DNA from 3 places in the Planococcus faecalis genome. Region 2 is predicted to be linked to each of the others. Evidence: riboswitches for the same ligand, from Rfam matches in the RefSeq annotation. Region 2 holds a riboswitch; each other region holds the start of a gene.
What was found. Region 2 has a riboswitch for cobalamin ahead of AJGP001_RS08765 (hypothetical protein). Riboswitches for the same ligand answer to the same signal wherever they lie in the genome.
Positions count from the first base shown of each region.

Region 1: another riboswitch for cobalamin. It lies ahead of AJGP001_RS14095 (ABC transporter substrate-binding protein); the one in region 2 lies ahead of AJGP001_RS08765 (hypothetical protein).
Region 3: another riboswitch for cobalamin. It lies ahead of AJGP001_RS16490 (acyl-CoA thioesterase); the one in region 2 lies ahead of AJGP001_RS08765 (hypothetical protein).

Region 1 covers NZ_CP019401.1:2,832,072-2,839,563, forward strand. The annotation lists gene AJGP001_RS14070 (bifunctional adenosylcobinamide kinase/adenosylcobinamide-phosphate guanylyltransferase) at 1-517, opposite strand, end outside; gene AJGP001_RS14075 (pyridoxal phosphate-dependent aminotransferase) at 499-1,578, opposite strand; gene cbiB (adenosylcobinamide-phosphate synthase CbiB) at 1,565-2,518, opposite strand; gene AJGP001_RS14085 (adenosylcobinamide amidohydrolase) at 2,518-3,981, opposite strand; gene AJGP001_RS14090 (FecCD family ABC transporter permease) at 3,984-4,985, opposite strand; gene AJGP001_RS14095 (ABC transporter substrate-binding protein) at 4,969-5,940, opposite strand; cobalamin riboswitch at 6,115-6,301, opposite strand; gene argS (arginine--tRNA ligase) at 6,346-7,492, opposite strand, start outside.
Region 2 covers NZ_CP019401.1:1,757,606-1,765,097, forward strand. The annotation lists gene AJGP001_RS08750 (LacI family DNA-binding transcriptional regulator) at 1-446, opposite strand, end outside; gene AJGP001_RS08755 (arylamine N-acetyltransferase family protein) at 607-1,365, shown strand; gene AJGP001_RS08760 (ABC transporter substrate-binding protein) at 1,424-2,368, opposite strand; gene AJGP001_RS08765 (hypothetical protein) at 2,365-2,913, opposite strand; cobalamin riboswitch at 3,077-3,270, opposite strand; gene AJGP001_RS08770 (HNH endonuclease) at 3,326-4,279, opposite strand; gene AJGP001_RS08775 (GGDEF domain-containing protein) at 4,467-5,582, opposite strand; gene AJGP001_RS08780 (GNAT family N-acetyltransferase) at 5,786-6,274, opposite strand; gene AJGP001_RS08785 (MDR family MFS transporter) at 6,306-7,492, opposite strand, start outside.
Region 3 covers NZ_CP019401.1:3,317,709-3,325,200, reverse strand. The annotation lists gene AJGP001_RS16515 (glutathione peroxidase) at 1-113, shown strand, start outside; gene AJGP001_RS16510 (GTP pyrophosphokinase) at 376-1,113, shown strand; gene AJGP001_RS16505 (TetR/AcrR family transcriptional regulator) at 1,136-1,741, shown strand; gene AJGP001_RS16500 (DUF3934 family protein) at 1,828-2,013, shown strand; gene AJGP001_RS16495 (PAS domain S-box protein) at 2,221-2,997, shown strand; cobalamin riboswitch at 3,094-3,270, shown strand; gene AJGP001_RS16490 (acyl-CoA thioesterase) at 3,420-3,905, shown strand; gene AJGP001_RS16485 (ribonucleoside-diphosphate reductase subunit alpha) at 3,907-6,192, shown strand; gene AJGP001_RS16480 (ribonucleotide-diphosphate reductase subunit beta) at 6,205-7,251, shown strand; gene AJGP001_RS16475 (flavodoxin domain-containing protein) at 7,232-7,492, shown strand, end outside.

The DNA of each region.
Region 1 (7,492 bases), 1.1 Mb from region 2:
TTTCGAGTGCCTGATCAGCTTGCTGAACGAGCCAAATATGAATACGCCCAAGCCAGCTTTGGTACAGTCGATCTCGCACAAAGTCGTCTAATACTTCATTTGAGACAATTGTCAACGAATGGACTGTATTCAACATTTCCAGAATCGTCTCTTGTAACTTACCCCATTTCTGCTCCATGCAGTCTTCAATGTCAGCACACATATTGCCCGTTTCCCAACCTTCATAAAGTTCATTGGCAAGCCACGTTGTTACGCAGTCCCATAGCACCAAATCGTCCGGTTCAAGCTCTTGTAACACATTTGCCATACTGTAGGCTTGCTCAATAGTTAGCCAGCCATCTTCCTGCCGATCTTTTCGATGACGTTCAATGCGCTCGATCATCTCTTCATCATAAGCTTGACCGCTAGCCAAATAAATCCTCCGGCCCTTGCCAGTATCACGTACAAGCATTTCTGCATAAGTGCTTTTGCCGCTACGAACTCCACCACTGATAAAAACTAATTGACCTCGAGCCATGCTGCAATCGCCTCCCGAAGTTTCTCCATATTTTCCGTTGACTTCATGCCGATTCGGAACCACTTGCCATCCATTCCTCGGAACGATTCCGTGTGTCTAAGGACCATTCCTTTTTTTAATAGTTCTACGAAAAACGCTTGAGAATCATACGGGTCTGGCAACTGAAACGACAAGAAATTAGCGGCAGAATCAGTTGTTCGACAATGATTTCTACTAAAAAACTGCTGCATCTTCTGTCGTTCTGCTGAAGCGGCTCCAATCACCTTGAAGCGATAACTGACTGCTTTCAGACAATCTGCTCCAATCGCAGCAGACAAGGCATTAACATTCCAATGTGCCGCTCCTTGCTTTAATTGATCGATTGTTTCAGTTTGACTAACCGCATAGCCCAGTCGCAACCCAGGAATTGCATACATTTTGGTCATCGAACGAACAATGATAACATTCGGAAATTCCTGTAAAAACGGCATAAACGAAACTTGTTCGCCAATAAAATCGATAAAGGCTTCATCAAGTACCAGTTCGCAGTTTTGAATTAAACAAGCTTGCGCTATTTTTTTAAGTGTTTCGAGGTCTAACAAAATACCTGTAGGATTCTGTGGGTTGCAAATGTACAGCGCCGTGCAGCCTACAATGGCGGGTTGAAGTTTTTCCAACGTCAATTTCCAGCCATTTTCCGGTCCCAGCTGAATCACTCTGATCTGAACGTTTTCCGATTCCAGCGTTTGGCGGTATTCAGAAAATGCCGGTTCGATTAATACTACTTGTTGATTGCGATATCTTCTAGCTAACCAAGTGAAAATCTCAGCTGCACCGTTCCCTATAGCCAGTTGGTCTACTTTTACTTGATGAAATTTTGCAGCTGCTGTGCGAAACGGTTCTCCTTGTGGATCGGGATAAGTTCCGACCCGTTCTAGCATTTTGGGCCACTGTTCTGCCAAGAATGCAGGTGGACCGAACGGATGAACGTTTTCGCTGAAATCCACAATTTGCTCAGGGGGAGTGATTCCAGCTTGTTTATACAGATGTAGTGGATTAGCTCCGTGATTAGGCAATACCAAGCAAGACCCCTCCTAAAACAAATAAAATGAAAAATCCAATGGTGACTCGTTGCATGTGTCCAACAGTGTCATGAATATGTCGTGCTTCTAATGGATAAATCGGGATTCCCATTCGTGCACGGTAAGTCTCGACTCCACGATAACGATTTACACCACCGAGCTCAATGCCCAGTTGCACCGCTGTAGCCGCTTCTAACCAACCACTGTTTGGACTTGGATGCTTGGGTGCATCTTGTAGCCATTTCGCAAAACGTTGATGTAAGGACAGTGCCTGTTTGTTTTCTGTCATGATTAAAATCAAAAAGCCGGTTAACCGACTCGGAATGAAATTCAGCACATCATCGGTTTTTGCTGAAGCAAAGCCAAACTTCTCAAATTCCTCATTATGATAACCGACCATTGAATCCAGCGTATTGACCGCTTTATACAACCATAATCCAGGTGCTCCAAGCAAAAATGCCCAGAATAATGGCGCGGTCACACCGTCGCTCGTATTTTCAGAAACCGTTTCAACAACGCCTCGCGTTATTTCACTTTCATTCAAGCCAGCTGTATCTCTGCCGACAATCCAAGATAATTTTTCACGTGCTAACACCATATCTTTATCGATCAGCGGCGTGTAAACATCCATCGCTGCGTCTTTTAAGCTCTTCTGGGCAAGTCCAGAAGCAATCAGTAAAGCTTCTAAGACAATTCCTACAAAAAGGTTCGACGAGTACGCCAGTGCGACAACTAGATAAACAATCAAAAACACGGTCAAGGCAATAGTTCCTACTAACAAAAAGCCGTTTCGGTAGGCGTTTGCCCCCTTGTTCCAGCGACGCGTTAATATGCTTATTGCTGTGCCGATCCAGCGAACCGGATGCGGCCAATTTGGTGGATCTCCAACCATACGATCGATGGTTAAACCTAGCATTATCGCGATAATATGTGCCATTATCAATTTTTCGCTTTCGCTAGTTCATATAATTTGAGTGCTTCGACAGTACACTCAAAAACGCCAACACCGATTAATTTTCCAAGCTCGGTAATTGGCCCTGCATAAGGCAATTGCTCCCCTTGTTGCGTTGCCGCAACCAAACAACTATCAGTCGATGTTCCGGTTGCAATTGTACCAGTCAGCGGATCTTTAACTTGCTCTTGTTGAAGTGCTTTCGTTTTGGCTTCAGTCGCCGTAATCATTGCTTGGATAAATGCTTCATCCGACAAAACTCCATTAACTAGTATCCATGTGTTGATGGTACCAACGCGTAGCGTACGTTCTACTGCTTTTGAGACATCCACACCGTTTCCAACGCCTGCAGTTACCGCAATGACGACCGAACCAAAAGGACCTGCATATTCTTTAACAATGGCATCTTGCGTTTGAACCGCTGTCATCATTCCTACTGTATCCGTCGTTTTCAAGCCATTTCCCGCAATATACTCCGTCATTTCAAGAACACTATCATCTACATTATAAAACGCATCCACATGGCGGTTCATAAAATTCCGGAACCATCCGGAGCCTGCATTGACGACTGCTGAGGAAACCGTTTTTAACGGAATGGGGCTTTTGTATAGCACCATGTCTTTAGAAATCTGAAATTCTTCTGCCCGAATTTTGAAGATGGCTGAAGCATTCTTAACTCCTGGCAATAAAGTGATTTGCGGCTTTGGTAATTCAGGATGTGGGTGATTGCTAACTCGCGTTTTATAGACCCGTTCAATATCCTGTTCGCGAACCACTTCATGTGGTTCACCCATTCGAACAACTTGACCCCGGTCAAGCAACAATAATTGATCGCAATACATAGACGCCAAATTGATATCGTGAAAAATCGAAACAATGGTTAACTCTTTTTCAATAGCTTGCTTTTTAATGGTATCGAGCAATTCCTTTTGATGGTTAATATCTAAGTGGTTCGTTGGTTCATCTAATAGTAAAATGTCCGCATCTTGCGCTAATGCTTGTGCGACGAAAACACGCTGCTGCTCGCCACCAGACATCCGGTCAATTTGCGTTTTTTCATAATGGCTAATGTCCATCAAGCGCATGGCTTCTATAACGGTCCGCTCATCTTCTTCAGACCATAATGAAAACCAGCCCCCTTGATGCGGATACCTGCCAAGCGAGACCGTTTCTCGAACTGTATGGGAAAAGGCGTGTGTATGCAATTGAGGCAATACCGCCATTTTTTTCGCTAGTTCTTTAGCTGGAAAATCTGCAATCGACATACCTTCGATTCGAACTTCGCCGCTTTCAGCTGGCAATACACCACTAATTAATTTCATTAAGGTCGATTTGCCGCTACCATTTGGCCCTAAAATACCTAGAATAGAGCCTTTCTTCACAGTAAAAGATACGTCTTTTACGATATTTTTATCGCCGTAGCCACCTGTTAGATCCTTTATTTCAAGCATTGTTATACCCCTCCTTTGCGCTGCCGGAAAAAGATAAAGGCAAATACCGGTGCGCCGATAAACGCCGTAATGACACCAATTGGCAATTCTGTTGGTGAGATAATCGTTCGTGATACCAAATCACAAACGATCAAAAGAGCGGCTCCATTAATAAACGACAAAGGCAAAACGTGGCGATGATCCGATCCCCATAATAAACGGGTCATATGCGGAACGACCAATCCGACAAAACCAATCGTTCCAGAAACCGAAACAGCGGCTCCTGTTAGTACCGATCCGCCAATCAAGATCGTCATTTTGCTCTTTTTGACATCTACGCCTAAGTGCTGCGCGCGTTCTTCACCGAACAGCATCGCATTTAATTCACGACGCTTTAGCCATAATATGAAAGAACCGATTAACACAAACGGCAACGCCATTCGGACATATGGCCAACCACGCATAGACACACTGCCGAGCAGCCACCCGATAATTTGCCGTAACTCTTCTCCTGTTAAAGCAATCATTAAAGAAATAATTGATCCAAGAAATGAACTAAAGATGATTCCAGTTAAAATGACGGTTTCCATTTTCATCGAGCGATCCACCAGTTTTGCAAAGCTCATAACGGCAAACATCGTCAGCAATGCTCCGATCATGCTCATAACCGGTAAGGTGAAGGGTCCTAAAAACGGTATCGAAATACCAAAAAAGAGCGTCGTCACAGCGCCGACTGAGGCACCGGAAGACACTCCCAGGGTGTAAGGATCGGCCAATGGATTTTTTAAAAGCCCTTGGAACGCAGCACCCGCAATCGCTAACGCTGCTCCAACAAGCCCTGCCAAAATTACGCGAGGCATGCGAATATTCCATAAAATATTGGCCGCCGCTTCATCTGATGACGGATTCCACAGCACAACTGGTGAAATAGAAACCGTTCCAACGGTCACCCCGAGCAATACGGCTCCTACTAAAATCAGCAGAGAGACGCTGTATGCTACTAGATGTTTACTCATTGAAAACATCAGGATAAACTGCCTGTGCCATTTCCATTAGTCCTGCAGTTAAACGTGGTCCTGAACGAGTGAGCATATCTGAATTTAAGCTGTAGATGGCATCTTCTTTAACAGCTGTTACTTCTGCAAAGCCGCCACGTTTTTTAATTTGACCGACTGCATCTTCAACATAATCGCCTTCTGTCGTGATCATAACATCCGGATTTGCTGCAACGATTGCTTCTGGGTCCATAATAACCCATCCTTCTAATTCGCCAGCAACGTTTTCCGCATTAATCAATGTCAACATTTCATCCATGAATGTGCCGCTTCCCGTTGTGTAAATGTCCGGTTGGCTGCCGACTTCTAAAAAGACCGTTTTGGGTTCTTCAATTGTTGCTGCCAGTTCTTCGATTTCAGCCACTTGGACTTCCATTTCTGAAACTAGTTTTTCTGCTGCTTCCATCGTTCCTGTCGCTTGTGCAATTTCTGTAATTGAATCGTAAACTTCTTCAAAACTAGCCGCATTTTGAACGACGAATACGTCAAGGCCTGCATCACGTAATTGTTGCAATCCAGCATCTCCAACACCTAGTCCCGATTCGTGTGCAAGCACTAAGTCTGGCTGAAGGCTAATAATTTTTTCTACATTAAATTCTTGTCCCCCAATTTTTTCAACATCCGCTGTTTCTTCTGGGTAGTTATCATAATCGGATACGCCGACCATTTTTTCGCCTAATCCTAATTCATAAGCAATTTCTGTATTCGATGGAATCATCGAGACAATAGCTTCTGGCTCTTCTTCAATAACAATTTCATCTCCGACTGCATCTATGATGGTTACCGGATATTCAACTTCTGCTACTTCTGTCGGTGGTTCTGCTGGTGTTTCGACATCCTCTTCTGGCGTTGCTGTATCTCCACATCCTGCTAGTAAAACGGCTGCTAATCCCGCTGTTGCTCCAAACTTCCAAAACTTGTTCATCATTAAAATCCCCCTAGAGTGTCGTGTTTTTGTTATAAAAAATCGCTGCAGGCGGACGCTGATTTGTGGACTACTTAAAACTGACACAAAACAAAATCCCCCGCAAAGTTCTGCGAGGGATTGAAAGGACGCCATAAAAAAGCATGCGCATCCAGCCTTTCCTCGCAGGCATATGGGTGTGTTGTCATAAAGGCAGGTCTCCTGGCTTGTGATCATTGGTGTTTGCACCTTCCCAAAGCATTGCTTCAGTGGCATGTTGCAAATTCCTCTCACATACAGTGGCGGGACCGCGCCGGAGTTGAACCGGCTTCCCTTTTAACTCATGTTCTTAGACATAAGCACCTTTATGAATCGCTATAAAGTTCGAATTCTGTTTCATTATACACGTAACCGTTTAGCTTTCGCTTACATTTTTTCAGGAGCTCTAACGCCGACTGTTTTGAGTGCATTCGCTAACGTTGTTTTCACAGCCGTGATCAATGCCAAACGAGCACTTGTCATTTCGGCGTTTGCTGCATCTAATACTTTATTGGCATTGTAGAAACTATGGAAATTTGACGCCAATTCTTGAATGTACGTTGTAATGCGGTGAGGTGCACGTTGTTTCGCTGCATCTGCGATGACTTGTGGGAAATCCCCAATTTTTTTCAACACATCAATTTCTTTTTCAGAAGTCAACAAGTTTAAATGCTCTTCTGAAGCTAGTAAACCTTGTTCTTCTGCTTGACGCAAGATTGAGCTAATACGAGCATGCGCATATTGCGAGTAATAAACCGGATTTTCGTTGGACTGAGAAACAGCCAAATCCAAATCAAAGTCCATATGCGAATCGCCTGAACGCATCGCGAAGAAATAACGAACGGCATCTAGTCCAACTAGTTCGACTAGTTCGCGCATCGTTACCGCTTTTCCTGTACGCTTGCTCATCTTCATTTTTTCGCCGTCTTTGTACAATTGCACCATTTGAATAATGCTCACTTCAAGTGTATCACGGTCATACCCAAGCGCTTCGATCGCCGCTTTCATCCGTGGAATATAACCGTGGTGGTCAGCACCCCAAACGTTGATCAGCTTGCCAAAACCGCGTTGCAATTTATCTTCATGGTAGGCAATATCCGGCATTAAATACGTATACGTGCCATCATTTTTAATTAAGACACGATCTTTGTCATCTCCAAATGTTGTTGACCGGAACCAAGTAGCACCTTCTTCTTCAAAGACATGACCATTTGCACGGAGCTTAGCTAATGCTTCATCGATTTTACCGTTTTTGTATAAGGATGATTCTGGGTACCATTCATCAAACTCAACGCGGAAGTTTGCTAAATCTTGCTGCAGTTTAGCTAATTCCACTTTTAACCCGTGTTGACGGAATGTTTCAAAACGCTCTTCATGCGTCATGCTGACAAATTTTTCGCCATGTTCTTGAACCAGCGCTTCTGCGATGTCTTTAATATCTTGGCCACGGTAGCCATCTTCTGGCATGCTGTCGCCTTTGCCAAGTGCCTCAAAATAACGCGCTTCGATCGATAAAGCCAAATTGTTAATTTGG
Region 2 (7,492 bases):
AGCAAAATCACCGGTGTGTTCGATTCACTTATTTTATCATACTCTTCTTTATTCAGTAACACAGAAATCAAAACGATGCCTTGTGCTTTGCTAGACAATACCGCATCGAATACATCCGATTCATTTTCTTTTGCAATAAAATGACTAATTACTTCATAGCCTTGCTGCTTTGCATAATTTATAATAGCCGGGGTGGCTTCAGTAAAGATTGGATCATCTAATGATCCAACTACCAAATGAATTATTTTCACTTGGTTCGCATTCGCAGTAAATGGAACAGTCTCCTCTACTCCACCCAATGAATAATTTAGCTCATTCACTGCAGCCATTACTTTATCGTACGTGTCTTTCCTTACTTGATCTGGTTTATTCAGTACGCGTGAAACAGTCGTTTGTGATACACCTGCATGTTTTGCTACATCAGTCGTTGATACCAAATCTATCACCCTACCTTCTTTTTTCATCTAATTGAATTCACTATTCAACTGATTTTTCACCTAAATTTATTTACCCATTCATTGTATCACGTCTGCAAAAATAACTACACTTAAAAATGAATAGCATCTACAAAAAAAACATTTACAGTAATAGGAGGAATGATTAGTCATGATGAATAAAGAAAAATACCTAGCTCGTTTTAACGCTTCTGCGATTCAAGAATATTATTTGCAAGATTTGACTGAATTGCAATCTTTGCATATGCAAAATATCCCATTCGAAAATTTAGACGTTATGCGACATGTTCCAATTTACTTAAACTTAGAGAAAATTTATGAAAAAATTGTTAATCAGCGGCGAGGTGGGTATTGTTACGAATTAAATGGGTTGTTTCACTGGCTTCTCAGTCAGTTAGGATATCAAGCAAAACTAATATCGGCAACCGTTCAAAGACCAAATGGCACTTGGGCCAAAACTGATACGCATGCGGCGATTCTCGTGGAGTTTGATACGCTTTACTTAGTAGATGCCGGTTTTGGAGACTCGACGATGAGTCCAATTCCGCTTGGTGGTGAACGCCATACTGATCACAGTGGTACTTACCGCATCGAAAAAGTGGATGACGTTTATTATGATCTGATTCGTGAAAATGAAGAGAACGAAAAAGTGCTTTATAGATTTTCAACAGATGAAAAGCAGCTGGTTGACTTTCATGAAGGATGTGTCTTTAATCAAGTATCTAAAGACTCTTCTTTTACACACAATGACTTAGTCACTCGGGCAACTCAAAACGGACGAATTACTTTGTCAGATCATCAGTTAACACGCTCAGAAAATGGACGAAAAACAAAAATCGAGCTGTCTCCAGCCGATAAGAGGAACGTATTAAAAGAGGAGTTCGGAATAGATCCAGCTAGCTTGGAATAACGCTATGATTTCCTGCATAAAAAAACTCCTCGCTTTTAAGGCGAGGAGTTTTTGTGTTTTAGTTAAATAAATCTGGGTAAATTGTTTTAGCTACTAATTCCACAGCGTCACCAATGCGCGGTCCAGGGCGTGATGTGATATCAGAATCCAAGAAAAAGACTTGATCGTTTTGAATCGCTTCGATATCGCTCCAGCCTTCACGTGCTTTGATCTCCCCGATTGGATCTTCCGTATAAGAAACCGTTGTTGTGATAATTTCTGGATTTCGTGTAATGACTTCTTCTTCTGAAATTTTTGGCCACCCTTCGAGGTCACCAAAGATATTTTCGACATTGGCATGGTTCAGTATTTCTTGTTGGAACGTTTTTTGACCTGCTGTATAAATTTCGGGCGAAGGACTGATTTCAAAAAACACTTGTTTTTTCGCTTCTACCCCTTCTATTTTTTCTTGTACTTCTTCAATTTGCTGCTGAATTGAGCTATTTAACGTATCCCCTTTGTCTTCAAGACCCATGACGGTCGAAATTTGTTCGATGTCGCCATACACATCTTCAAAAGATTGCGCTGATTCAATAACAAATACTTGGATACCTGCAGCTTCTAACTCTTCATAACCGGTTGGCGCACCTGTAGAATAACCGATGACGACATCTGGATCCATTTCAATGATGCGTTCTGCGTTAAAAACGACTGAATCTGAAATACGTTCAACTTCAGCTGCTTCTGCTGGATAATTATCATAATCAGTCGCGCCAATCACTTTTTCTCCTGCGCCAATGCCATACAAAATTTCAGTATTACTTGGAATAAGTGAGACAACTGTTTTAGGTACTTTTTCAAACGTCAACTCGTTGTCTAAATCATCTGTAACGGTATAGTTTGCTTGTTCCTCTCCTTTATTCGTTGGTTCTGCATCTGTTTTTTCTGTTGTTTCTGATTGACAAGCACCTAGAGTTAAAACAACTGCTCCGATAGCTACGTATTTGAACGAGGAAATTTTCATTGTTGATTGGTCACTTCTTTCTTTTTAGGTCTAGTTGGATAGGACTTGCTGACGAACGGGATTTCTTCCACTCCGTGATGCTGATTAACATAAACAGCCATCGTAAAAAGCACGTTGGCTAACAAATTGGCATAATCAAAGAGAATGTTCGGTATTTCTCTTTCTAAACTCACTTTGTGCAAGGCTCTTACTGATTTTTTCGCTTCACTGCGACAAACATGCAGGACGCATGCAGCGTGTGTTCCTTGCGGCAAAACAAAATTACCGATTTTATCCTTTGTGAAGTTTACATAATAATCATACATGTTACTTAGCTCAATCAAGTCTTCCTCATGAACGGCTATTTTACCGCGAACTGAGCCGTTCAAATGATAAGCCATAGGTTGTAAAATCTGCAGATCTCGTTGTATAGCTTCTATATCTTGTGTCAATGACAGGGCTTCTCCGATTCGGGTAGTTAACGAATCAGTCCTAATTTCAAAATCCACAGTAACTGCAGATTCCTGCATAAATGGATAACAAAGATAACGCATGTCTTTTTTCATCATTCCACCTCACTTCCGTTTGGTGAAGATCATGGCATTGAACGCTCTCTAAACAGCAAAAAGCCGCCCTCAAAAGAGGACGGCGGCATAGCTATTTAGAGACATACTTCAGCAGTCAAAATAGAAACGTTGCCGTATGATTCCCTTATCTTCCGAAGAGTAAAAATACGTTCAAAAAAAGGTAGGTCTCCTGGCTTGTGCATCGCTTTACTTTAAGAACCTTCCCGTTTAGTTGGTAACACTAAACAGTGGCATTTTCTTATTTCATACGCACTTACAGTTGCGGAAACAGCCCCGGAATCTAACCGGGTTCCCTGTTATGCTGACGAATCAGCACCTTTTTTCTGCATGATTATTCACTTGTTTCTAGTTTAGCATATGTCGTACGACAAAAGACATACTTATCGAACGATTATTGTTGATTGACCAGCAGTTTCACTTTAGGCAGTTCGGCAAAAACGATTCGTTTATGCCATCTTAAATAAAGAGCATGCTCTGGCGAAACGGGTATTTTTATCCCTCTTTTTAATTGGTAGGTGGGATAATGTTCTTCTGGAATTTGACTCGAAATACGGAGACTTCCGCCTCCGGTAAATGCGATGAATCCCGCTGAATACAAAGCAGCATGATTGGCACAAAGTAAGATGCCATTAAAAGCATCTAGCCGCTCTTCAGCTGAGCTGTCTTTCCAAGGCTTGGCATGCGTCGCTTTCAACACAGTGTCAATACCAATTCCACAAAGTGGACATTCTCCGTTCCAAAGCGGCAATAAACTTTCTCTGAATTGTTCTTTACCTCTACGCATTTTCGTTTTGATTTGTAGTTCTGCTTCTGCAATCAAGCTGATTAATGGATCATGCTCTGTTTTTTTAATCACTTCCATTGACAACTCCAATTGTTCGACTTCCAAGGTGAAAATATTTAAGGCGCTAATTAGTTCTAAAAATTTCATCGCCAGTTCTTCATTGCACGGATACAAATAACCTGAATTGCCACTAGCATCTTCTTGAAATGCCGCGTATTTTACGGGCAGTAAAGGCTCTATGTCGCTAAAAAACGCCTTAATGGATAACGGATTGTCCAATTCGCGATAAACAGCCCGTGCGATAAATACCTCTTCAGTGCTGTCCTGCTGCTCGTCTGTACTTTTAGGTTTGGTTCCATGTTTACAATCTTCTCGTACATGACTAATAGCTACTAAAAATCCTTTTACATAATGAAAAACGATATCGCCTTTTTTTAACTCCTGCATTCGTTTCCAAGAGTGTGGAATCATCCCCGATTTATCAACCCTCGGTGACCAAAGAACCTCTGCGTTGCGTTCTTCTTGATAGGTCTCTCCTTGCATAACAATAAAACTATTCATGAATATCCTCCTAATAATAACATTGCTGAAATTCAATGACTCCTATGTAATATATCAAGTTAGATAAAGAAAAACCTTTCCTTTTATTTTAACTTAAATCCAAAGCTTTTGTTGGGATTAAGAAAAGCATAAGCGCCGCAACAAAAAAAGCCACTATACGCAGTGACTGTTTCATCATTTTTTCCGATTAAGATTTTACCAATTCACGTGTGTTTATTTCAGAATGAGCTGTCACACAATTTCTTCCATTATGCTTTGATTCATACATGGCACTATCGGCTTCACCAATCAATTCATCTAAGCTTTTGTCTCCTGTACTCATGCTGACACCCATTGACACTGTTAGTTTTCCTGCTGGTTGCAACTCTTCTCCGACAAACGGATAAAGCTCTATTTGTTTTCTAACAATTTCAGCAAGCATCAAAGCTTCACGTTGGTCTTGAGGGTTCGTAATGCAAAAAATAAATTCTTCTCCTCCATAACGAGCTACATGATCTTTGCTACGCGTATTGTCTTTCATTAATTGGCCAAGCGAACGAAGTACGGCATCTCCCTTTTGATGCCCATGTGTATCATTGTAAATTTTGAAATAATCCACATCCATCATAACAATGGCGAGTGGAATTTGTTGCACAATCAACGGCGCTAGTGTCTTTTTGAAAAAACGGATATTGGGCAACTGCGTCATCGGATCTTGATTTGAGTAATATTCCAGTTCTGTTCGCAGCAATAGTTGACGACTTTCTCCATTGGTGATTAAACCCATCGCCAATACCGCAACTCCAGCAAAAAACAACATGGCAATAATAATAGAAATAGTTGCTGGTGTAAATAAAAACATCCAGACTGATTTCAACATTTCGAAAATCAAAAAACCAGCCATCATTTTTTTGAGATTCAATAAATTGAAAAACTTATTTGATGATTTTTGATTGTGAAACAAGCTGCCAATAACGACTGGCAGTACAATCGTTTGCAAAATACCCAATACAACCGTCGGACCTTCGAAAGAGTACCGGAAGTATGCCGGGAATATAGCAGATAGCAGTCCAACTTTCCAACCAGCAATGTATGAAATAAAATAAAGTGGAACTTCACGCAAATCCAGTCTCATGCCCATATAAAAATACGGATTATACATGACGGAAAAGGTTAAAAAACTTATGAAGACAACACTTAATAGATATAAGAACTTTGATTCAGTCAAGTTTGGGAATAATAATTCTTTTGCTTTTAACGCCAAATACAATAAGGCGATAATTAATGCCATGTTTTCAAGAAAGAAAAAAAGCAATGCTGCCATCTATACATCTCCTATTCATAAGATATTCTATAATAGTCTACAGTTAATAAGTCTAAAAATATAGATTAAATACAATATTGTACAAAATTCTAGTTGATTTGTGCTTTTCCTTTTCATATCCATGTATTTTTTATAAAGACAAAAAACACTTTAGCAATCTCAGTTCAAGACTGCCTAAAGTGCATGTATTGACTAAAAAAATTCTAGAGTAATTTCGACATAAACCATTCATTCATGTAGTTACCACCAATACCAATCGACTCTCTTTTGAGTCCCTCTACTACAAAACCTCTTTTTTTATACAACGCAATGGCAGCGTGATTGTGTTCTAATACGGTCAATTCAATGCGGCGAATTTCTTTGTCTTTTGCCCACTCTTCCATGGCCACGAACAATTGACACCCTATACCTTTTCCCCGCTCTCGCCGCGAAACGCCTATTGCGATGTGAATCGAGTGTTGCTTACGTTGGATTTCTTCTCCTATCGCAAACAAATATCCCATTAATTGTTGACCTTCCTCTGCAACGAACACAATTGACTCTTGCCCCATTGAAAAAAGGCGTTGTTGTAATTGCTCAGGAGTCGTCTTTCGTTCACCAGGATCAAATAGCATCAACCCGGATTGTTCAACTTGTTTCATTAGGCTAGCCAATTGTTCGGCATCCTTTGGAACTGCTTTTCTAATCAACACAGCCATTCTCCTACCTTTTTAAACGAAATTTTCAGATGATTTCGGGTCTATTCGCCAGTTTTCTTTTGGGCTTTCTGACAAATAATCCTGTATATACAAGAAGCGTACCAATCATAAGCAACACGCCCATATAGACAGACATCATCGTTGGAATTAAAAAAGCACCAATAATAATGGTCGAGCGCGCTAAAAGATCTGCCCCACTAAATGAAATGTTAGAAAACGCCGAATACGATCCCCGTTTGTCTTCTGGTATCATATTGGCCATTTCCGCATTTCGGACAGGTGAATAAACCAACTCCCCAATCGTGCCAATAAAATTAAACAAAATCAATAAATACCAGCTATTCGCTGATGTAATCGTGACATAGCCAATACTGTAAAGCAATAATCCTGTCAATAAAACATGCTTTTTAGAAAAGCGATCCGTGAATCGATTGACAACAAAAGTAAAACAGACAACTAGCAACATATTTTGGATATTTAGCAAACTAAGCATTCGTACACCTGCGACATCAAAGTCTGCAATCGTGAATGTCTGAAAGCTTTCCGCTAACCGGACACCAATATAGCTATTCAATGAAAATTCCGCTGAAAATATAAACATCGATCCAATGACTACTTTAACAAATGGACGGTCCTGAAAAGCCACTCGATAGTTTTGCAGTAAGTCAATCAGAACATTGTGATGCTGTTTTTTCAAGCTCACAACACGCTCATCTTTCAACCAAATGTGATAGGCAATTGGCAAGCTTGCAGATGTCACTGTCAACAACATAAATAGTTCAATTTGATGATTAAGATACAACAAGCCACCAAGTGCAGCGCCAATAGCCATCGACAAATTGACCATCCAGTAATCGATGGCATAAATAGCTTTGCGATTTTCTGGAGTCGTTGAATCAATGATGATGGCATGCATCGCGGGGCGTCCTAAACTACTCGCAATTATGAAGAACACATAGGCTAATGCAAACAAGCCAATCCATCTATCCGTAGGTAGCAAGCTTACTGCCATTAGCAAGAACATACAGGCACTCAAGAAAGATGTCATGACCAGTACTTTTTTTCTAGGAAAGCGGTCTGAAATGTATCCACCGATCATATTCACAAAAAAACCGATGAATACGGTGATAATCAAAAAAGACCCCGCCCAAACTTTGCTCATTTCCTGTGCAAAGAAAAGAGCCATGAATGGCATCACAGCTGAAGCCACAG
Region 3 (7,492 bases), 1.6 Mb from region 2:
GGAACTTCACGAAATTTCTAATTGACCAGAACGGTAACATCGTTTCACGATTTTCTCCAAAAGATACACCTGAATCGTTTGAAAAGGACATTCAGAAAGTACTTTCCAAGTAACCAGCAAAGAGCCATGCCCACTCGATTGGGCATGGCTCTTTTTGTATGTGAATATGACACGTTGTCACTTCTTGTTAGACATATGACATGCTGTCATGTTAAGCTTTACTTGTGAAAGTGACAAGGTGTCACTGGTGTGCGTTTGATTTAGAAATGTAAAAATAAAACTACTATTGTACGCTGAAAAATCAAAATTGAGCAGAGCAGGTTCATAGTTGAAGAAGGATAAAGTGGATGTTTGAAAATTGAAGGAGACAACAAAATGGAAGCCAGTATAAAAGACGACTTACGAAAAATGAAAGATTCTCAAAAAGAAATTATGAGATTTATGATGGGCTACAAGTTCGCATTAGATGAAATAAATACAAAAATTAATATCTTACAGCAGGAATTCCAATTTGTTCATGACTATAATCCAATTGAAAATGTCAGTTCAAGAGTTAAATCTCCTGAAAGCATTATGAAAAAAGTGACAAAAAAAGGAATCGAACTTTCACATTCAGATATTAAAAAGACGATTAAAGACATAGCGGGAATTCGAATTACGTGTTCATTTGAAACGGATATCTATCGGCTAAGTACAATGCTACAAAACCAAGCTGATTTAAAAGTTCTTGAAGTGAAGGATTATATCAAGAATCCGAAGCCAAACGGTTACCGCAGTTTGCATTTATTGCTCGTGGTTCCTGTTTTTATGTCGGACCGCGTGGAAGAAGTTTGTGTAGAAGTGCAAATCAGAACCATTGCGATGGATTTCTGGGCCAGCCTCGAACATAAGATCTACTATAAATACAATAAAGAAGTTCCGGTTGATATTATTAGAGAGTTGAAAGAATCGGCAGACTCAGCAGCACAGTTGGATCGTAAAATGGAAAAAATTCAGCTGCGTATGAATAAGTTGAAAGACCAGATTGGTGATGATGAAGATCTTTCTGAGATTTTGATTGATAAAGAACGGTTCCGTTTACCAACTAATTTCACGTTAAATAGAATGACATAAGTTGATAGAAAGGGAGACAGCGATGCCAAAACTAACTTTTTATAATTTACCTAAGAACAAGCAACAGCATTTGATTGGAGCAGCTAAACAGGAATTCTCAAATGCATCTTTGTCAGAGGCTTCTATTGCCAATATCGTTAAAGCAGCGGGGATTTCTCGAGGCAGCTTTTATCAATATTTTGAAGGAAAAGAAGATCTTTATTTTTACTTGCTGAATGGCTACACGGTTGAACAAAAACAAATTTTCAGAGCAATATTGCAGAAAAAAAATGGGGATCTATTTCAAGCTATTAGTGAATTTTACCGATTTGCTGTAAAAGAAGAAGAATTACTCGACTTTAAACGAAACGTCCTTTTGAACATGACAGAACAAGTGGAGACGAAATTTATCAAAATCGTTAATGAAGAAGAGTCTGCAGAAGAATTCCAAGCGATTAGCCTTTTGATCGATACGACCAAGTTAAACGTTTCCGGAAACAAAGAACTATACCATTTGCTTAAAATTATGATTTCGGTGACCGTTAGGAATTGGATTGAATACTTCGCTAAAAACTTAACGATTGATGAGTCTATTGCAAATTACGAATTGGAATTAAAGTTGTTGAGAACAGGGCTTTCCCGTGTCTGACAAGAACATTTTGTTTAATTTTACGGCTTAATGTGATAAGATGTACTTCATCGTTGCAGTAATGTAGCAGTAATGGAGTGATTAAAATGAGCAAAGCAAAAGCGAAACCGAAAAGTGGTACGGGTCAGGGAACTGGCAAAAAAGGATGGACTCGCTGGAAATCTGGCGCCAACAAAGCCAAGAGCTTTAAACCGTATACGAGCAAAAATACTAAAAAAGCGGACGAGCCGAAAACAGAAAAAGAACTAGCTTCTGAATGGGTCGATGCATAGATAGGAAAGTAGGGGGAGTTGCTCAACTGGCAGCTCTTTTTTATTTGATGTGAAATCGCAATGGATGATAAGAATTTTTGTCTCATGAGTGGTAAAATTAGTAAGAATGAATGAGTTATTTTCGCGTATTGGTAAATACTGAAAGTTTTTTCGAAAAAGTGTAAAATGAGTAATAGATAGTTTCCGAAACGAAAGGGGTGAAGGGATATGACGAATGGACCAACTTCGTTAGTAAGTATTCCAGAAAAAGAAAAAATGTATCAAGAAATCGTGAATTATTCCGACGAGACAACAATTATCCATTCAAATCAGAAGGTTTTATATATAAACAAATCAGGTGCTGAATTTTTTAAAGCGAAGCAAGAAGAAGTTGTAGGGGCAGATGTAGTAGGAGTTTTTACAGATGACTTTAAAGAATTAATCACGAAACGGATTCAAAAAGGAATGGAAGATCGAACGATTGGAGAATTAATGGAGACGACTGTTAGACGTTTTGACGGAACTTTAGCCGATGTAGAATTGTATTGTTACCCGGTTCAGTACGGAGAAACGATAGCAATCCAGTCTATTATGCGGGACATCACGCTTCAGAAAAAAATGTCGCATGACTTTTTGCAACTTAAAAACGAAATTTCGGCACCAATTGTTCCGATCATTGATGGACTAGCTGTACTACCACTTGTAGGATCAGTCGATGGGGACCGAAGTATGCGCCTGCTCGATGTTATCCCGCAGAAAGTTCAAGGAGAAAATTTGCACTGTCTCATTATTGATGTTTCGGGGATTTACAATATCGATAATGTGGTTGCAGAATTTCTATACAAAATTGATCAAATCATGCGCTTATTAGGTATTCAAATTATTTTTACAGGAATTCGACCAGAACTGGCATTAAAAGCTGTCGATGTGCGCATAGACTTTAGCAAATTAAAGACAATAGGCACAGTAAAACAAGCTTTAAAACAATATTTGTTAGCTAATTAAAACGAGTTTTTAAATAGTCTTGTTAAAAGTATGAAAGTGGTTTATAGTGTATAGATACAATATTTAGTGTTTTTTATCATATTAATAACTATATGTAGTAAAAATAGTGATGAAGGTGCCTGAGAAGGCTTAAAAGGGAATCCGATAATACCGGAGCTGTACCCGCAACTGTAAGTGCTGACGAGCTATCACAATCCACTGTCCAATGGACGGGAAGGAGATAGCAGAGGACGACGCACAAGCCAGGAGACCTGCCTTTGTTTTAAGTTTATGATCTTCTCCGGGAGTTGAGAAGGATAACGAAGATATTCTGCGTAAGCAGCTGGTTTTTTGCTGCCTTTATTCGCTATTCTGCGTTTTCCAACCCATCCTCCTTGAGAGGATGGGTTTTTTTGTTTTACATAGAAGGAGGAAATGCAATCATGACAGAACCATTAGCAGCAGGTGTAGCAAGAACCATTCAAACAAAGTTAGTGTTGCCACCTGATACGAATCATTTAGGAACGATATTCGGTGGAACCGTACTCGCGTATATTGATGAAATTGCCGCGATTACTGCCATGAGGCACAGCGGAAAAGCAGTCGTAACAGCTTCGATTGATACGGTAAATTTTTTATCTTCTGCTAAAGTAGGGGACATCTTCATCCTAGAAGGTGTTGTGATATCGACAGGTAGAACATCGATGGAAGTGTACGTTAAAGCTGAATGCCAACAAATTGAAACCGGCAATAGAAATTTGACGACGACAGCCATTTTGACAATGGTTGCAGTCGACGGTGACGGCAAACCGACGCCAGTCGTTGGTGTTATACCGGAAACTCCTGCTGAAAAAGAATTATTCAAAAGCGCACAAGAGCGGAAGCAACGACGCATGAAAGTAAACGAATTCGCAAAGGAGTTATGCTGATATGAATATGAAAACAGATACAACAGAAATGGACGCAGTAGAAAAAGCGCTCAAGCGAGCAACTGAGGTTTATGGACTAGATACGCGCGAGCTACTAGAGCGAGCAGCAAAACTCGCTGAACAAGCAAAAGGCGAGCAATCCTTACTTTATGCATTAAATCGTATCACCATGGACGAGCCAGACTGGACTTACGTAGCGGCAGAGTTGTATGTCAGTGATTTGTATAAGAAAGCCGCAAGCAGCCGCAATTATTCCGCTACTGAAAAATATGGTGACTTTTATAAGTTAATCAAAGTATTAACACAAGTCGGGATCTACTCAAAAGAGCTCTTAGCTTCTTATTCACAAGAGGAGATTACAGAAATAGGTCAAGAAATCGAGCCGAGTCGGGATTTGCTATTTAACTACATCGGTTTGTTTTTACTGGCAGATCGTTATTTGGCAAAAGACTATGAAGGGCAGTTGTTTGAACTCCCGCAAGAGCGCTTTTTAGTTATTGCCATGACGTTGATGCAAAATGAGCCGCAAGAGCGTCGATTAGAGCTTGTTAAAGAAGCGTATTGGGCGATGAGTCATTTGTATATGACCGTTGCGACTCCAACTTTATCGAATGCAGGTAAAAGTTTTGGGCAATTGTCTTCGTGCTTTATCGATACGGTAGACGATTCTTTAGACGGCATTTACTTAAACAACTGGGATATCGCGCGTCTTAGTAAAGATGGTGGGGGCATCGGCATTTATTACGGCAAAGTAAGAGCGTTAGGCTCAGACATTAAAAAATTCAAAGGCAATTCCTCAGGCGTTGTACCGTGGATTCGCTTGCTTAACGATACGGCGGTCAGTGTGGATCAATTAGGTCAGCGTCAAGGAGCTGTCGCGATTTACTTAGATGTCTTCCATAAAGACATTATGAATGGCTTCTTGGATTTGAAAACCAATAATGGCGATGAGCGCCGTAAAGCACATGATATTTTCACAGGTGTGTCACTTCCAGATTTGTTTATGGAGCGTTTGCAAGAAAAAGACGAAAACGGACGCAGTATTGGCGAGTGGCATACGTTTTGTCCGCACCAAGTTAAGCAAGTGATGGGTTGGAAAGACGCAAATGGCAATGCCTTAGGACTTGAAGATTTTTACGATGAAAAAGACACCAAATACTTTAGCGAAAAATACCAAGAAGCAGTTGATCATCCGTTGTTGCCGCGTAAAACTTACCGCGCAATGGAGATTATGGCGCGCATCATGGTGTCTCAGCTAGAAACTGGCACACCGTATATGTTTTACCGTGACGAAGTCAATCGTCAAAACCCGAACAAGCACACAAGAGGTCGCGGGCTGACATCGATTTATTGCAGTAACTTATGTACAGAAATTATGCAAAATATGTCAGCTACTACTATTGTTAAAGAATATACTGATGAAGACGGCAACCTCGTCATGATCCGCAAACCAGGCGATTTTGTGGTTTGTAATTTGTCATCGATCAACTTGCCAAGAGCGGTTGGAGCGGACGTATTAGCGCGTTTAGTGCCGATTCAAACACGCATGCTTGATAATGTCATTGACTTGAATACGATTTCAGTAGGACAAGCTGAAGCAACAAATAAAAAATACCGCGCAATTGGTTTAGGAACGTTCGGATGGCACCACTTACTTGCACTTGAAGGCATCCATTGGGAAAGTGAAAAAGCGGTTGAGTTTGCCGATAAGCTTTACGAGGAAATTGCTTATCAAACGATACGTGCTTCTATGCAACTAGCAGAAGAAAAAGGCGCGTTCAGTCAGTTTTTAGGTTCTGAATGGCACACAGGCGAGTATTTTGAACGTCGCAACTACACAAGTGAGCGGTGGAATGACTTGCAACAGCAAGTGGCAACAACAGGAGTTCGAAATGGCTGGATGATGGCTGTTGCACCTAACTCATCAACTGCGAAAATTGGTGGTTCAACAGACGGCATTGATCCGCTATACGCAGTGGAATACGCAGAAGAGAAAAAGAATTTCAAATTTAAAGTGACTGCACCAGACTTGGATCACAACACGTATGATTATTATCGTCGTTCGCGTCACGTATTGGACCAAAAATGGAGCATTCGACAAAATGCAGCGCGTCAACGCCATATTGATCAATCGATTAGCTTTAACTTTTATGTGCCGCACACGATTAAAGCAAAAGAGTTGTTGGAATTACATTTAGAAGCATGGAAGCAAAACTTAAAAACGACTTACTATGTCCGCAGTACGTCTCAGGCAGAAATCGAAGAATGCGAAGCATGCCAAAGCTAAAGGAGAATGATCATGACCATACATGAACCGTTAACAAAGATTAAATTATTAAATCCGGAGCACCCAAACAAATCGACTGGCGTGTTGAACGGCCAGTCTTCGGGGCTGTTAAACTGGAACGACATTGCTTATCCGCAAATGTATGATTTGTATCAAGCATTGCTTGCTAACTTCTGGAAAGCACAAGAAATTAATATGCAAGACGACATCAAGCAATGGGATAGCTTGAGCGATGTAGAAAAGGATGTCTTTTTACGGATCAACACGCAATTAGCGTCACTCGACAGCTTGCAAACACCAACAATGAGTCAAGCAATGGATTATGTGACCGATTCGAGCTTCAAAGCCATTTTTGCCGTCATTTCTCAGCAAGAAGCGGTACACACGGAGTCATATTCGTATATATTGAGTTCACTGGTATCCGTAAGCGAACAAAACGCACGCTTCGATCAAGCGAAAAGCGATCCGGTTGTTCAGAAACGAAATGAATTGATATTAGACGCATACGAGGAATTTCGACAAAATCCAACGCCGCAAAACTTATTTAAGCTGAGCGTCAATTCCATCAATCTCGAAGGCATTTATTTTTATGCTGGCTTTGCGTTTTTCTACCATTTGGCGCGTCAGCAAAAAATGCTAAAAACCAGTACGATGATTAGCTATATTCAACGCGACGAAATGCAGCATGCCTATTTTATCGCGCAATTTATCCGCATTATGCTGACAGAAAATCCGGAATTGCATACAGATGAAAACATTCAATATATTTATACAACGATCGACAAAGCAGTACAGCTAGAAAAAGAATGGGCGCATTACATTTTGGCTGATATTGAGGGCTTGGATTTGGTTGAGTTTGAGGGCTACGTTGAGTATTTGGCCAATAAGCGTCTGCGTCAGCTAGGACTAGATAATTTATACGAAGAACGCAGCAATCCGATGCCTTGGATTCACGTATTTGGTGATGACATGATGAACGACACAAAATCGGATTTCTTTGAACAGAAATCACGCACGTATACGAAAGTGTCGCAGTCGAATGGTTTTGACGAGCTATAAGCCGAAACTGGCGATTGTCTATGCTTCTGTTACCGGCAACACAGAACAACTAGCAGAGATGCTACAAGCAGCTATTTTGCAACAAGGACTTCATACCGAGCTATACAAAATAGAAGATTTTCCACTAGCAGCCTTGTCGGATTTCGATACGCTGTTAATTGGAACGTATACGTGGGGAAGTGGTGAAATTCCTGGAGAACTGCGCGATTTATATCATGCGATTGAAAAACTAGAACACAAA